One region of the Amycolatopsis sp. NPDC051372 genome, then DNA from elsewhere that is predicted to be linked to it. Evidence: riboswitches for the same ligand, from Rfam matches in the RefSeq annotation. Region 1 holds a riboswitch; the other holds the start of a gene.
The links. A riboswitch is a leader RNA that binds a small molecule or an ion and turns the genes downstream of it on or off. The one in region 1 is predicted to bind S-adenosylmethionine.
Positions count from the first base shown of each region.

Region 2: it holds a riboswitch for S-adenosylmethionine, as region 1 does, so the genes downstream of both, thrC (threonine synthase) here and AB0M56_RS40905 (aminotransferase class V-fold PLP-dependent enzyme) in region 1, are expected to answer to the same signal.

Region 1 is NZ_JBFBAF010000037.1:15,403-22,957, reverse strand. Features, by position in the region: gene AB0M56_RS40930 (helix-turn-helix domain-containing protein) at 1-678, shown strand, start outside; gene AB0M56_RS40925 (potassium/proton antiporter) at 775-2,253, shown strand; gene AB0M56_RS40920 (PLP-dependent aminotransferase family protein) at 2,281-3,651, opposite strand; gene AB0M56_RS40915 (Tm-1-like ATP-binding domain-containing protein) at 3,736-4,947, shown strand; gene AB0M56_RS40910 (phosphoenolpyruvate hydrolase family protein) at 4,949-5,770, shown strand; SAM riboswitch class IV at 5,850-5,964, shown strand; gene AB0M56_RS40905 (aminotransferase class V-fold PLP-dependent enzyme) at 6,005-7,348, shown strand; gene AB0M56_RS40900 (hypothetical protein) at 7,371-7,555, shown strand, end outside.
Region 2 is NZ_JBFBAF010000005.1:114,223-121,777, reverse strand. Features, by position in the region: gene AB0M56_RS09835 (ComEC/Rec2 family competence protein) at 1-1,919, shown strand, start outside; gene thrC (threonine synthase) at 1,944-3,209, opposite strand; SAM riboswitch class I at 3,223-3,356, opposite strand; gene holA (DNA polymerase III subunit delta) at 3,521-4,492, shown strand; gene rpsT (30S ribosomal protein S20) at 4,748-5,008, opposite strand; gene AB0M56_RS09815 (EamA family transporter) at 5,386-6,249, shown strand; gene AB0M56_RS09810 (VOC family protein) at 6,272-6,646, shown strand; gene AB0M56_RS09805 (class I SAM-dependent methyltransferase) at 6,643-7,239, opposite strand; gene lepA (translation elongation factor 4) at 7,357-7,555, shown strand, end outside.

The DNA.
Region 1 (7,555 bases):
GCCGAGGTGGCCGCGGTGCTCGCCGACCCGAGCCGGGCGACGATGTGCCTCGCCCTGCTGGACGGGCGCGCCTGGACGATCGGCGAGCTGGCCGCGGCGGCACGGATCGCGGTGTCGACCGCGAGCGAGCACGTGACCCGGCTGCACGACGCCGGGTTCGTCGCCCGGGTGAAGCAGGGCCGGCACGCGTACGTCCGCATCGCCGACCCGCGCGTGGCCGAGCTGATCGAGCACCTGGCGCAGCACGCCGAGCACCGCGAACCGGTGGGGCTGAAGGCGTCCCTGCGTACGCAGCGGCTGAGTTTCGCGCGCAGCTGCTACGACCATCTCGCGGGCACCGTCGGTGTGGCGCTGCGCGAGGGCTTGATCGCGAAGGGGATCGTCGACACGGGGGACGGACTGACGCTGACCGCGGCCGGGCGCGAGGTGCTCGGCCAACTCGGTGTCGCCGTGCCGGAGCGCGGCCGGCGCCCCTTGCTGCGTGACTGTCTGGATTGGACGGAGCGGCGCGACCACCTCGCCGGTGCCGTGCCCGCGGCGATCCTGGCGCGGGCCGTCGACGCGGGGTGGGTGACCCGGGACCGGCAACGCGCGGTGCGGTTGAGGCCGGCCGGGGAGAAGCCGTTCGCGGCGCTCGGTGTCGATCTGGCGACACTGGGTGGCGATCGAGTGTCCTAACACACCACTTTGCCCGAGTTGTCCAGTGGTGCACGAACGAGTGAACGCCCCCGTCTCTCTATTCTGGAAGCCCACGGCGACCGGGAGGGGGCGGAGATGGATCAGCTTCCCCTGCTGCTCGGCGTCGGCGGAGTGGTGCTGCTCGCGTCGGTGGTCGCCGTGCGCGTGTCGATCCGGCTGGGCCTGCCGTCGCTGCTGCTGTACCTCGGCATCGGCGTGGCGCTGGGCGAGTCGGGCATCGGCATCCAATTCGACAACCCCGGCCTGACGCAGTCGCTCGGGCTCGCCGCGCTCGTCATGATCCTCACCGAAGGCGGGCTCACCACGCGGTGGCAGGCCGTGAAACCCGCACTGGGGCTGGGTATCCTGCTGTCCACAGTGGCCGTGATCGTGACCATCGCGGCGACCGGCGCCGCGCTGCACTGGCTGCTCGGGCTCGACTGGCGGCTCGCGCTGCTGTGGGGTGCGGTGCTCGCCTCGACCGACGCGGCGGCGGTGTTCTCGGTGTTGCGTTCGGTGGGGGTGCGCCCGAAGCTCGTCGGCGCGCTGGAGTTGGAGTCCGGCATCAACGACGCGCCGGCGTACATCGCGGTGATCGTGCTCGCGTCGGGGGCCGCCGTGGACTGGACCCTGCCGCTGTTGGTCGTTTACGAGCTCGCCGCCGGGCTCGTGATCGGCTTGCTGTTCGGCTGGCTGGGCGCGATGGCGCTGCGCCGGGCCGCACTGCCGGCCACCGGCCTGTACCCGCTGGCGACGGTGGCCGTGTGCATCCTCGCGTACTCCTCCGGCCAACTGGCGCACGCGTCCGGGCTGCTCGCCACGTACGTCGCGGCGCTGGTGCTGGGCAACTCCAGGCTGCCGCACCGCTCCGACACGCTCTCGTTCGCCGAAGGCCTCGGCTGGCTCGCGCAGATCGGCCTGTTCGTGCTGCTCGGGCTCTTCGCGTCGCCGAGCCGGCTGCTGGAGACGCTCGTGCCCGGCCTCGTCGCGGGCGCGGTGGTGCTGCTGCTCGCGCGGCCCCTGTCGGTGGTGATCTCGCTGCTGCCGTTCCGGCTGCCGTGGCGGGAGCAGGCGTTCCTGTCGTGGGCGGGCCTGCGCGGAGCCGTGCCGATCGTGCTCGCGATGATCCCGCTTTCGCAGGGCGTGCCGGGTGCACAACGGCTGGTCGACGCCGTGTTCGTGCTGGTCATCGTGGTCACGCTGCTGCAGGGGGTCACACTCGGGCCGTTCGCGCGCCGGCTCGGGCTCACGAAGAGGGCCGAGGCCCAGGAGATCGAGGTCGACGCCGCGCCGCTCGACGAGCTCGGCGCGGAGTTGCTGCAGGTGCGCATCCAGAAGGGCTCGAAGCTGCACGGCGTATACATCTCCGAGCTCGGGCTGCCCGCCGGCGCCACCGTGAGCCTCGTGGTCCGCCACGGCTCCGGGTTCACGCCGCAGAAGACCAGCCGCCTGCAGGAGGACGACCAGCTGCTGGTGGTCACCACGGCGGCGGTCCGTGACGCGACCGAGCGCCGGATCCGCGCCGTCGACCGGGCCGGGCGGCTCGCGCGTTGGCGCGGTGAGCTGGGCCGCTGAGTCGAGCTGGCGTCCTCGAAGCGGGAGTTACCGCAGGGACGCGAGCACGGGCTCCAGCTCCTCCGGCGCGTGCCACAGCGGCAGCCGCAGATGCGTCCGGAACCCGTCGTAGACCGAAAACGCGGGCCCCGGCGCCAGTTTCACCCCCGTGGCGAGCGCCCGCTGGGCCAGGCGCACGGCGTCTTCGCCGGTGTCGGTCCACAGCCCGGTGCCGCCGGCCGGCCGCGTCCAGCGCCAGTGGGGGAACAGCCGGCCGAGCACGTCCACAGTGGACTCCAGGCGCGCGGTGAGCAGCGTGCGCCGGGCTTCCCGGGCTTCGGCGGCCCGCCGGAGCAACCCGACGGCGAGCAGCTGGTCGACGACCGAGCAGCCCAGGTCGATCGCCTTGCGGGCCTCGACCAGCCGGGCGACCGTCGGCGCGTCCGCGCGGATCCACCCGATCCGCACGCCGCCCCAGAACAGCTTCGACGCGGTGCCGATGCTCACCAGCAGCTCCGGTGGCACGTGTGCGGCCAGCCCTGGCGCCGTGCCGCGGAACACCAGGTCGGCGCTGCTGCGGTCCTCCACGGTGCGCAGACCGGCGGCCGTGACGAGCTCGCCGAGCTCACGCCGCGCGGCCGCGGGCATGCGCTCGCCGGTCGGGTTGTGTACGGACGGCTGGCAGTACAGCAGCGCGGGGGAGCGGCGCAGCGCGGCGCGCAGGTGGTCGCGGTCGATCCCGCCCGCGCTCCAGCGGATGCCCCGCAGCCGGGTCCCGGCGCCGGCGAACGCTTCGAGCGCGCCGCGGTAGCTCGGTTCCTCCACCAGGACCAGATCACCCGCCGCGACCAGCGTGTTGGCCACGAGCCACACGGCCTGCTGGGCGCCGGCGGTTACCACGACCTGCTCCGGGGCGGTGGGCACGCCGTCGTCGGTGAGCAGCCGGGCGATCGTGGCCCGCAGCCGCGGGACGCCGGCGGGGAAGTAGCCGTCAGTGTCGAGATAGGGCACCAGATCGGCGGGGCCGAGCGCGGCGAGCGCGTCCGCGGTCAGGGCCGAGCCGGGCAGGGCGCCGCTCGACAGGTCCGCCGGCGCCGCCGCACCGGTGAACGAGACGAGCCGGCCACCCGGCACGCCCGGGCCGCCGGGCTGGCGCCGCCGCACCCGGGAGCCGGAGCCGGCTTCGGCCGTGAGGAGCCCGTCGGCTGCCAGCCGGTCGTACGCCGAGGTCACCGTGCCCCGGGAAATGCCGAGTGCTCGCGCGAGCGGCCGCTGTGCCGGCAGGACGGCGGCTTCGGGCAGCACGGCGGAGTCGACCAGCTCGGCCAGCGTGGTGGCGAGCGCGGCCGGGAGCGTGGGGCCGCCGCCGCGCCACGCGCCGAGTAGCCGAGCCAGTTCGGCGGTCTCGACCCGGTGCATGGGCACCTCCTTCACCAGCCAGTTTGGACCACTTCCGGCCAACTGGCCCAGCGGCGGCGCCCGCGGGGGGCGACGATGGCGGGCATGGCCACGGTCTGCCTCGTCGGCACCCTCGACACGAAACACGCCGAATACGACTGGCTGCGCACCCGCCTCGAAATCGACGGGGTGCACACCCTGCTGGTCGACGCCGGTTCGTCGGCGTCCGACGGCGCCGACGTGCCCGCCGAGGAGGTGGCCCGCGCCGCCGGCGTCGACCTCGCGTCACTGCGGGGAGACCGCGGACGCGCCGTGGAGACGATGGCGCGCGGTGCGGCGGTGGCCGTGCGACGGCTGTTCGACGAAGGCCGCGTCGACGCCGTCCTGGCGGTCGGTGGCTCGGGCGGCTCGTCGATCGCGGCGGCCGTGATGCGCGAGCTGCCGGTGGGGGTGCCGAAACTGCTGGTCTCCACCATGGCGTCCGGCGACGTGCGCCCGTACGTGGGCGAGACCGACGTGACGCTGATGTACTCCGTGGTCGACATCGCGGGCCTCAACACGGTGTCGAAGACCGTGCTGGGCAACGCGGCGGCCGCGATCGCCGCCATGGCCCGCCACCACGAGACCGGCCGGGAGACCAGCGAGCGGCGGGTGGTCGCGGTGACGATGTTCGGCGTCACCACCCCCGCTGCCGACGAGGCCCGCGCCGAGCTGGAACGGCTCGGCTACGAGGTGCTCGTGTTCCACGCGACCGGATCCGGCGGCCGGGCGATGGAGAAGCTGGTGTCCGACGGCCTGCTGGCCGGTGTCCTCGATCTGACCACCACGGAGCTGGCCGACGAGCTCGTCGGCGGGGTGCTGTCGGCGGGCCCGCACCGGCTGGAGGCTGCGGGGCGAGCGGGCGTGGCGCAGGTGGTCAGCGTCGGCGCGCTCGACATGGTCAACTTCGGCCCGGCCGACACCGTACCGGAGCGGTTCGCGGGCCGGCACCTGCTGGTGCACAACCCGACTGTCACGCTCATGCGGACCACACCGGAGGAATCCGCGGAGCTGGGCACGCTGCTCGGGCGCAAACTCCGGGCGGCACAAGGGCCGGTCTCGGTGTTCCTGCCGCTCGGCGGAGTGTCCGCTGTGGACGTTCCGGACGGCCCGTTCCACGACCCTGCGGCCGACGCCGAGCTGTTCGCCCACCTCACCGAAGCGTTGTCCGGCAGCGCGGTGACCGTGACCCGGCGCGAAGAAGCCATCAACGACGCCGGGTTCGGCGCCGCCGCCGCGAGCGAACTGCACCGGCTCATCGGCGAAGGGAAGTCCTGACGTGGACCGCGAAACAGCGCTGACCCGGCTCACCGCGGCGGTCGCCGAAGGCAGGCCCGTGATCGGCGGCGGCGCGGGCACCGGCCTGTCCGCCAAGGCCGCCGAGGCCGGCGGCATCGACCTGCTGATCATCTACAACTCCGGCCGCTACCGCATGGCCGGGCGCGGGTCGCTCGCCGGACTGCTGGCCTACGGCGACGCCAACGGCATCGTCGTGGACATGGCGCGCGAGGTGCTCCCGGTCGTGCGCGACACGCCGGTACTGGCCGGTGTCAACGGCACCGACCCGTTCCGGCTGATGGGCCCGTTTCTCGACGAGCTCAAGCGGACGGGGTTCGCCGGCGTGCAGAACTTCCCGACGGTCGGGCTGATCGACGGCGTGTTCCGCCAGAACCTGGAGGAGACCGGCATGGGCTACGGCCTGGAGGTCGACCTCGTCGCGCTGGCCCGCGAACGCGACCTGCTCTCCGCGCCGTACGTGTTCGACCCCGAGCAAGCCGCCGACATGACCCGCGCGGGCGCCGACGTGCTCGTGCCGCACCTCGGGCTCACCACGAGCGGCACGATCGGCGCGCGCACTGCCGTCACGCTCGACGAGGCCGTGACCCGTGTGCAGGCGATGCACGACGCCGCCAAGCGGGTGAACCCGGACGTGCTCGTGCTGTGTCACGGCGGCCCGATCGCCGAGCCCGCCGACGCGCAGTACATGCTCGACCACACCGAGGGAATTGTGGGTTTCTTCGGCGCTTCCTCGATCGAACGGCTCCCGGCCGAGCGCGCGATCCGTGAGCAGACGGAAGCTTTCCGCGCCCTGCGGCGGTGATCGCCGGCGTGTGAGCGCCATCTCAGATCACGGGACGGGGCTTTCTTCGCACGGCCGGAATCAGTTACCTTCATCAACAGGTCATGAGTGCCAGCGTTCAGCCCCGGCTTGCTGGCCGGCAACCCTCCTACCGCGGTGGGGTGCCCCGGGTGAAGACCGGGCCGGTCGTGTTGTGCGACGGGCAAGCGCGGGCCCCTCGCCGGGGGTCCCCCGGACTGCCGAGGAGGCACCGCCATGACTCTCGCTCTGGACCGCACCGCTGAAAACACCGAAACCGTTGCCGCACAGGGGATTCCCGGCGTCGCGGGGGCGGCGCTGCGGGTGCCGCTGGTGACCGGCGGCGAGATCGGCTACGCGAACCTCGACCACGCCGCGAGCGCGCCGTGTCTCGACGCGGTCCGCTCCGCCGTCGACGAGTTCCTGCCCTGGTACGCGAGCGTGCACCGCGGCGCGGGCTTCGCTTCGCAGGTGTCCACGCGCCTTTACGAGCGCACGCGCGACATCCTGCGCCGGTTCGTCGACGCGCGTGCCACCGACACCGTCGTGTTCACCCGCAACACCACGGATTCCTTCAACCTGCTGGCGCGTTCGCTGCCGCGGCGCACGTCCGTGGTCGTGTTCGACACCGAGCACCACGCGGCCCTGCTGCCTTGGCGCGGCCCGAATGTGCGCCGCGTGCAGCTGCCGCGCACGCGCCTGGCCGCGGTGTCCGTTGTGGACGAAGCGCTGGCCGCCTGTCCGGAGGGACCGCGGCTCGTGGTGGTCACCGGAGCGTCCAACGTGACCGGCGAGCTGCTGCCGGTGGCCGAGATCGCCGCCGTGGCACGGAAGCACGGCGCCCGGGTGGCGCTGGACGCCGCACAGCTCGCGCCGCACCGCCGGATTTCCCTGCGGGAGCTGGACGTCGACTACGTCGCGCTTTCGGGGCACAAGGTCTACGCGCCCTTCGGCGCCGGCGCGCTCATCGGCCGGTCCGACTGGCTGCGCGCCGCCGAGCCGTACCTCGCCGGCGGGGGAGCGACGAAGCTCGTGACCGAGGACGCCGTGGTGTGGAACACCGGTGCCGAGCGGCACGAGGCCGGTTCGCCGAACACCGTCGGCGTCTACGCGCTCGGCGTCGCGTGCGAGCAGCTGTCCGCGCGCTGGGCCGCCGTGGGCGAGCACGAGGCCACGCTGCTGGAGCGGCTGCGCAAGGGCCTGTCCGGCGTGCCCGGCTGCGCCGAGCTGCGCCTGTTCGACGCGCCGGTGGACCGCGTGGGCACGGTGAGCTTCATCGTCGACGGCTTCGAACCCGGCTGGCTCGCCGCGGTCCTTTCGGCCGAGTACGGCATCGGCGTACGCGACGGCGCGTTCTGCGCCCACGTCGCCACCAAACGCCTCATCGGCGAATGCGGCCGCGACGGGCAGCAGGCCGTGCGCGTGAGCCTCGGCCTGGGCAGCACCGAGGAGCACGTGGACCGCCTCGTGTTGGCGCTGCGCCAGATCGTCGCCCGCGGCGCCCGCTGGGAGTACACGAAGGTCGACGGCCGCTGGGCCCCGGTGGGGGACCCGCGGGAGCTGCCGCCGTTCTGCGCCTGAGCCCGCTCGCTACCCTCGGCGCGTGGGGAGATCTTGGGGTTTCTGGGTTCCGCTCGCACTGCTGGGCTTCGCCGAGCTGATCCTGGCCGCGGTGCGGCTCGCGGCCGGTGCCGGTTCTGCCGTGGGCGAGTTCGTGAACCTGTCCGCGGTGCCGATGGACCGCGTGCACGTGGACTACTTCGGCACGGCCATCGGCGGTGAGCAGTT
Region 2 (7,555 bases), on a different contig from region 1:
TCGCGCCGGTGGCGGGGTGGGGCGATCTGTTGCCGGGCCAGGAGGTCACGGCGTCGGGGCGCCTGGCGCCGGCACGCGGGGGTGAACTGACGGCGGCGGTCGTCTACCTGCAGGGCGCTCCGGTCGGGGTCACGCGGGCGCCGTGGTGGCAGCGGGCGGCCGCGGCGTTGCGGGCGGGGCTGCACGAGTTGTGCGCGGTGTTGCCGGAGGAGCCGGCGGGGTTGCTGCCCGGACTGGTGTTGGGCGACACGAGTGCGTTGCCCGAGCAGGTCGAGCAGGAGTTCACGGAGTCGGGGCTCACGCACTTGATGGCTGTGAGCGGCGGGAACGTGGCGATCATCTGTGGCGCGGTGTTGCTGTTGTGCCGGTTGCTCCGCATCGGGCCCCGGGTGTCGGCTGTCGCGGCCGGATTGTGTCTGGGCGGCTTCCTGATTCTCGTCGGTCCGGCGCCGAGTGTGTTGCGGGCCGGGGTGATGGGCGGGGTGGCGCTGCTGGCGCTGGCGTTGGGCCGTCGTGGATCCGCGTTGCCGGCGCTGGGGTTCTCGGTGTGCGTGCTCGTCGCGTGGGATCCGGTGATGGCGGCGGACTTCGGGTTCGCGTTGTCGGTGTTCGCGACAGCGGGCCTGGTGCTGCTGGCGCCGCGATGGGCGGATTCGTTGATACGCCGGGGGATTCCGCCGGGGTACGCCGAGGGGATCGCGGTGCCGCTGGCGGCGTTCGTGGTCACCGCGCCGGTGATCGCGGGCATGGCGGGCACGGTGAGTCTCGTCTCGGTGGTGACCAACGTGCTGGCGGCGCCCGTCGTCGCGCCGGTCACGGTGCTCGGGGTGCTGGCCACGGTGGTCGGGCCGTGGTGGCCCGGGGCCGGGCACGTGCTGGTGCACCTGGCCGATCCGGAGGCTCGCTGGCTGATCACGGTCGCGCGGCACGGGGCCCGTGCGCCGGGTGCGGTGCTCACGTGGCCGGGTGGCTGGTGGGGTGGGGTGTGCGCGGCCGGGGTGCTGGTCATGGTGGTGGTCGCGTTCCGGTTCCGGCGCGCGCGGCTGCTGGTGGCGATGGGGCTGGTGGCGGTGCTGCTGATCGTGGTGCCGCCGCGGGTGCTCTCGCCCGGCTGGCCGCCGAAGGGCTGGGCGATGGTCGAGTGCGACGTCGGCCAGGGCGACGCCGTGGTGCTGGCCACGGCAGAGCCCGGGCGCGCGGTGGTCGTGGACACCGGGCCCGAGCCGGGGCCGGTGGACGAGTGCCTGCGGCGGCTCGGCGTGGAGCGGATCCCGCTACTGGTGCTCAGCCACCTGCACGCCGACCACATCGGCGGGCTGTCGTCGGTGTTCGACGGCCGGGCCGTGGGGGCGATCGCCGTCGGGCCCGGGCGGGCGCCGGCGTGGGCGTGGCAGCAGGTGTCGCAGGAGGCGGCGACGCACCACGTTCCGCTGCTGGAGCTCAGCGATGGGCAGCGGCTCGACTGGCCGGGGCTGTCGCTGGACGTGCTCGGGCCGCGCTACGTCACGGCACGGGCGGCCGCCCTGCAGGACGGCACGATGATCAACAACAGTTCCGTGGTGCTCCGCGCGACCACGGCGGCGGGGAGGGTGCTGCTGACCGGAGACGTGGAACTGGCCGCGCAGGCCGACTTGCTGGCCGAGGGGGTGGATCTGCACGCCGACGTGCTGAAGGTTCCCCACCACGGCTCGCGCTACTCGTTGCCTCAGTTCCTCGAGGCCGTGGGCGCGCGGGCGGCGATGATCAGCGTGGGCGCGGGCAACAGCTACGGGCACCCGGCGAAGTCCACAGTGGACGTGCTGGGCACGTTGGGTGTGCTCGTGACGCGGACCGATGTGGACGGCGACACGGCCGTGCTGCCCGGTGACGGCGGACCTGCGGTGGCGCGCCGGGGTGAGCCGCGCGGACCGCCCCGGTAGGGGAGCGGCCCGCGGGCCCGGCGGTCAGAGGCCGAGGGCCTTGCTCACGGCTTCGGCCGACGGCGGCACGGTGGCCTTGGGGCCGATGCGGCCTTCGACGGCGTCGAGCGTCTTGAGGCCGTCGCCGGTGATGAGCAGCACGGTCTCGGCGTCGGGGTCGATCTTGCCGGCCTCGATGAGCTTCTTGGCGGTCGCGACGGTGACGCCGCCCGCGGTCTCGGTGAAGATGCCCTCGGTGCGCGCGAGCAGCCGGATGCCCTCGACGACCTCCTCGTCGCTCACGTCCTCGATCGCGCCGCCGGTGCGGTTGACGACGTCGAGCACGTAGGGGCCGTCGGCGGGGTTGCCGATCGCGAGCGAGCGGGCGATGGTGTCGGGCTTCACGGGCTGGACCACGTCGTGGCCGGCGCGGAACGCGGCCGAGACGGGGGAGCAGCCGGTGGCCTGCGCGCCGAAGACCTTGTAGGGGCTGGCTTCCACGAGGCCGAGCTGGCCGAGCTCGCGGAAACCCTTGTCCACCTTGGTCAGCTGCGAACCCGACGCGATCGGTACCACGATCTGCTCCGGCAGGCGCCAGCCGAGCTGCTCGGCGACCTCGTAGCCGAGCGTCTTGGAGCCTTCGGAGTAGTAGGGGCGCACGTTGACGTTGACGAACGCCCACGTCGGGTGCTCGCCGGCCAGTTCGGTGGCGAGGCGGTTGACGTCGTCGTAGTTGCCGTCGACGGCGATCAGGTCACCGTCGTAGACGGCGGTGGTGAGGATCTTGGCGCGTTCGAGCGACTTCGGGATCAGCACGACCGACCGCCAGCCGGCGCGGGCCGCGGCGGCGGCCGTCGCGTTGGCCAGGTTGCCGGTCGAGGGACACGCGAGGACCTCGAAGCCGAACTCGCGGGCCGCGGCCAGCGCGACGGCGACCACACGGTCCTTGAAGGAGTGCGTGGGGTTGCCGGTGTCGTCCTTGACCCACAGGGACTTCAGGCCCAGCGCCTTGGCGAGGCGGTCGGCCTTCACCAGGCGCGTGGCGCCGGGTTCGGTGTTCGGGATCTCCTCGACGGTCGAGGGGACGGGAAGGAGCTTCTTGTAGCGCCAGATGTTCTTGGGGCCGGCCTCGATGTCTTCGCGGCGCACGCGGCCGAAGTCGTAGGCGACCTCGAGTGGCGAGAAGTCCTCGGCGGAGACGAACTCCGGGGCGAGCGGCTGCCGGTGGCCCTCTTCCTTCGAAACCAGTTCGACTGCCGGACCGAGGTCCAGGGTCTTCTTGGTGGAGGTCGTGCCGAGGGTAACGGTCATCGCGAGGTTCCTTTCCTCATCTGCCCCGCAAAAGCGGGCCGGAATTGGCACCGTGGTCGTCAGCTATCCCGCAAATTCGGGAAGACAGGCTGTACGCCGGTTGCCGGGGCTTCGTCGGGCCGTTCCCTCTGCCCCTCTGGATGAGCGGTGTTCAGTTGTCGGCGCGCCGCTGTGAATCTGGTGGAGTGTGAATCTGGTGGAGCTGGGCGCTGCCTCGGGTACACCGTACGACATGGCGATCACCTCGTGCCACGGTGGCGGCGCAGATCACCGCGGCGGGCGCGTGGCCGAGCGGGTGAGAGGATGGCGGGGTGACCACCGCACCCGCGCCGCTCCACCTCGTCCTCGGTGAGGAAGAACTGCTCATCGAGCGGGCTGTCCGCTCGTCGCTGGATGCCGCGCGGGCCGTGGACTCGACGGCCGAGATGACGCGCAACCGGGTGTCCGAACTCACACCGCCCGTGCTCGCCGAGCTGGTGAGTCCCTCGCTGTTCAGCGAGGGACGGGTCATCGTGCTCGACTCGGCGCAGGACATCTCGCAGGAGCTGGCGGACGCGGTGATGGCCTACCTCAAGGCGCCCGCCGACGGGATCGTGCTCGTGGTCGTGCACAACGGCGGCGGCCGCAGCAAGGCGGCCAAGGCGCTGCCCGCGGCGCTGAAAAAGGCGGGCGCGGAGATCACCGAGTGCCCGAAGCTGACGAAGCCCGCCGATCGGGAGTCGTTCGTGCGCAACGAGGTGCGCCGCGTCGGCGGCAAGATCGATGCGGCGGGGGTGATGGCGCTGATGGACACCGTCGGCTCCGACCTGCGCGAGCTGTCCTCCGCGGCGACGCAGCTCGTCGCCGACACCGGTGGCGTGGTCGACGAGCAGGCCGTGCGCCGCTACCACACCGGCCGCGCCGACGTGACCGGCTTCGCCGTGGCGGAGAAGGCCGTGGGCGGCGACCGCGCGGCGGCCCTGGAGTCGCTGCGCTGGGCCATGCAGCTGGGCGTGCCGCACGTCCTGGTCGCCGACGCCCTCGCGGACGCGGTGCGCACGATCGCCCGCGTGTCCGCCGCGGGCCGCGGCAACCCGAACCAGATGGCCGGCGAGCTGGGCATGCCGCCGTGGAAGATCCGCAAGGCGCAGGGCCAGTCACGCGGCTGGGGCCAGGACGGCCTCGCCACCGCGATGCGCGTGGTCGCCCGCCTGAACGCCGAGGTCAAGGGCGTGGCGGCCGACGCCGACTACGCCCTGGAACGCGCGGTCGTCGAGGTCGTCGCCGCCAAGGGTGAACGCTGACGCTGCTCGGCGGGCAGGGCTCGGGCCACCGGCACAGGGCCTGAGGCACAGCAGCCGCGAGATGGCCGGGCGGGACCGCTGGTCGGGTGTGCAGACTTCGCAACAGCCACCGCCGGCCGATCGACCGTGGCCGGGTTTTCTCAACGCAAAGGCACGCTGCTCACGGGGAGCGGGAGAGCGGGAGAGCGCACGAAAAAGCCCGGCGACCAGTCGGTCACCGGGCCCTTTCAGGACTGGCAGGGTGCTGCGATCAGCTCAGAGCTGGTTCGCGCGCTTCGCGAGAGCCGACTTCTTGTTGGCGGCCTGGTTGGCGTGGATGACGCCCTTGGTGACAGCCTTGTCGAGCTTGCGGGCGGCGTCGCGCTGGAGTTCGAGGGCCTTGGTCTTGTCGCCGGAGTCGGCGGCCTCACGGAACTTGCGGATCGCGGTCTTCACCGAGGAGCGGATCGCCAGGTTGCGCTGACGGGCCTTCTCGTTGGTGGTGATGCGCTTGATCTGGGACTTGATGTTGGCCATGAAGGCGTCCTGCTTTCGTCTCGGTGAAGGTCGCTGCCGCGTCGAAGTGGCTCCGGGCGCCTGGCGTGAAGACAGACGCGGCCGGGTTTCCTCCCTGACGGAATGCCGCACGGCAACGACGAGAAAGCCTAACAGGCCTGCTCGCGGGCCCCTCGAGCGGCCCGGAGTGATCGGTTCGGTTACGGTGAGGACCGTAGTGCCTAGGGTTCCGCTGCCGGCCCGCCGCACCAAAGCAAGACAAGACGCAAGACAACCAGGGCCGGCGGGACAGGTCCGAGCGGCACCATCGGTGCGGCCCGGCGCCCGCCGTTCATCTGACGGGACAAAAGCCTGGAGGACCCGGCCTTCCGCGTGCGCGGAAGATCCGAAGGGGTCCGGTGAACACCACAGCTCTGTCGTTCGTCCTCATCGCCGCCGTCGTGCACGCGGGGTGGAACCTCGCCGCGAAGCGCGTCACCTTCGGCGGGCCGCGGTTCGTGTGGCTGTACTACACCGTCTCCGCCGTGGTGCTGCTTCCCGTGGTCATCACGGCACTCCTGGTCGAACACGAACGTCCACAGTGGACGTGGCTGCTCGCTGCCGGGGTGACGGCCGTGCTGCACGTGGCGTACGGCACGGTGCTGCAGCGCGGGTACGCCGTCGGCGACCTGTCGATCGTCTACCCGCTCGCGCGCGGCACCGGGCCGCTGCTGTCGGTGCTGGCGGCGGTACTCGTGCTGCACGAGCACCCCGGCGTGCTGGGCCTGATCGGGGCGTTCCTGGTGGTGGCGGGCGTGCTGGTGATCAGCCTCGGCGGTAGCGAGGCCGACGTCAAAGCGCGCCGCGCCGGTGTGTTCTACGGCGTGCTCACCGGCGCGACCATCGCGGCCTACACGCTCTGGGACGCCCACTCCGTGACGACGCTCGCGGTGCCGCCCCTCGTGTACTTCGGCGGCGGCGCGCTGGTGCAGAGCGTGCTGCTGGCGCCCGCGGCCCTGCGCGCCCGCGCCGAGGTGGCGAAGCTGTGGCGCGAGCACCGCAAAGAGACGCTGATCGTCGGGATCGCCTCGCCCGCGGCGTACCTGCTGGTGCTGTACGCGCTGCGGATGGCGCCGGTCAGCCTGGTCGCGCCGGCGCGGGAGCTGTCGATCGTGCTGGGCGGGCTCGCGGCGTGGTTCGTGCTCGGTGAGCGGAACGCGGCGCGCCGGTTGGTGGGCTCGCTGGTGGTGCTGGCCGGGATCGTCGCGATTGCGGTGGCCTGAGCCACTCGGGTAGGCAGGACGTATGGACGTACTGAGCAGCCGGGTGCTGATCCACCCGCGCGACCTGGAGGCCTCGACCGCGTTCTACCGGGACACGCTCGGGCTGGCGATCCAGCGCGAGTTCCCCGGTGGCACGGTCTTCTTCGCGGGCGGCGGTTCGATCGAGGTCGTGGGCAGCAACGACGCCACGCCCTCGGCGGCCGTCGACCTCTGGCTGCAGGTCCGCGACCTGCCGGCGACGCTCGAGGAGCTGGCCGCGCGCGGCGTCACGCCGGTCCGCGGGGCGCGCCGCGAGCCGTGGGGGCTGGACGAGGCCTGGATCACCGACCCGGACGGCCTGCGCATCGTCCTGGTGCAGGTGCCGCCCGACCACCCGCTGCGGACGGACTCGCGCTAGGGCTTGCGGGCCCGCAGCTGCGCCGCCAGGGCCGCGAAGCCCGGGGGCTCCCAGGTCCACGTCTGGAGGTCGGTGAAGCCCGCTGCGGTGACCTCGGCGCCCAGGTCGTGCCGGGGAACCGGCAGCCACTTCTCGTGCGCGGACAGCAGCAGCCGGCCGCCGGGGCGCAGCACGCGGAACAGCTCGGCGAAGCCCGCCGCGCGGTCGTCCCAGAGCTGGACGTTGTTGACACTCAGCACGACGTCCACGGAAGCGTCGGCACAGCCGGTCGTAGCGGCGGTGCCGTCGCGCAGCTTCACGCGGTCGCCGCAGCGTTCGCGGCACAGGGCGCGCATCTCGGCGGAGGGCTCGACGCCGACGACCTCGCCCGCCAGGCGGCTCGCGGCGTCGAGCCCGACGCCCGGGCCGGGGCCCACGACCAGCACGGTTTCATCGGGTTCCAGTCGCGCCAGGTCCACGAGCCGCTGCTCGGTGGCGGCGTTGCCGCGCGACATCAGCCGGCCGCCGACGCGGCCCAGCAGGCCGCTGGGGTGGCCGAACGCCCGGTCGAGCGCGGTGTCGAAGGTCCCCGGGGGAGGGTGTGGAGTGCTCATCCTTCGAGGTCACCACCAGCCCGGCGCGCTCGCATCGGGGATGACCCCCAACCGCACCCGGAGGTCCATGGGACGATAGGAAGCGGCCACCCCCGACCTTTCCCGAGGACCACACGAGTGACAGCGCCCAAGACGTTCGCCGACACCACCTTCACGCCGCCGGAACTGATCCGCAACTTCTGCATCATCGCCCACATCGACCACGGCAAGTCGACGCTGGCGGACCGCATGCTGCAGCTCACCGGCGTCGTCGAGGAACGGGCGATGCGCGCGCAGTACCTCGACCGGATGGACATCGAGCGTGAGCGCGGCATCA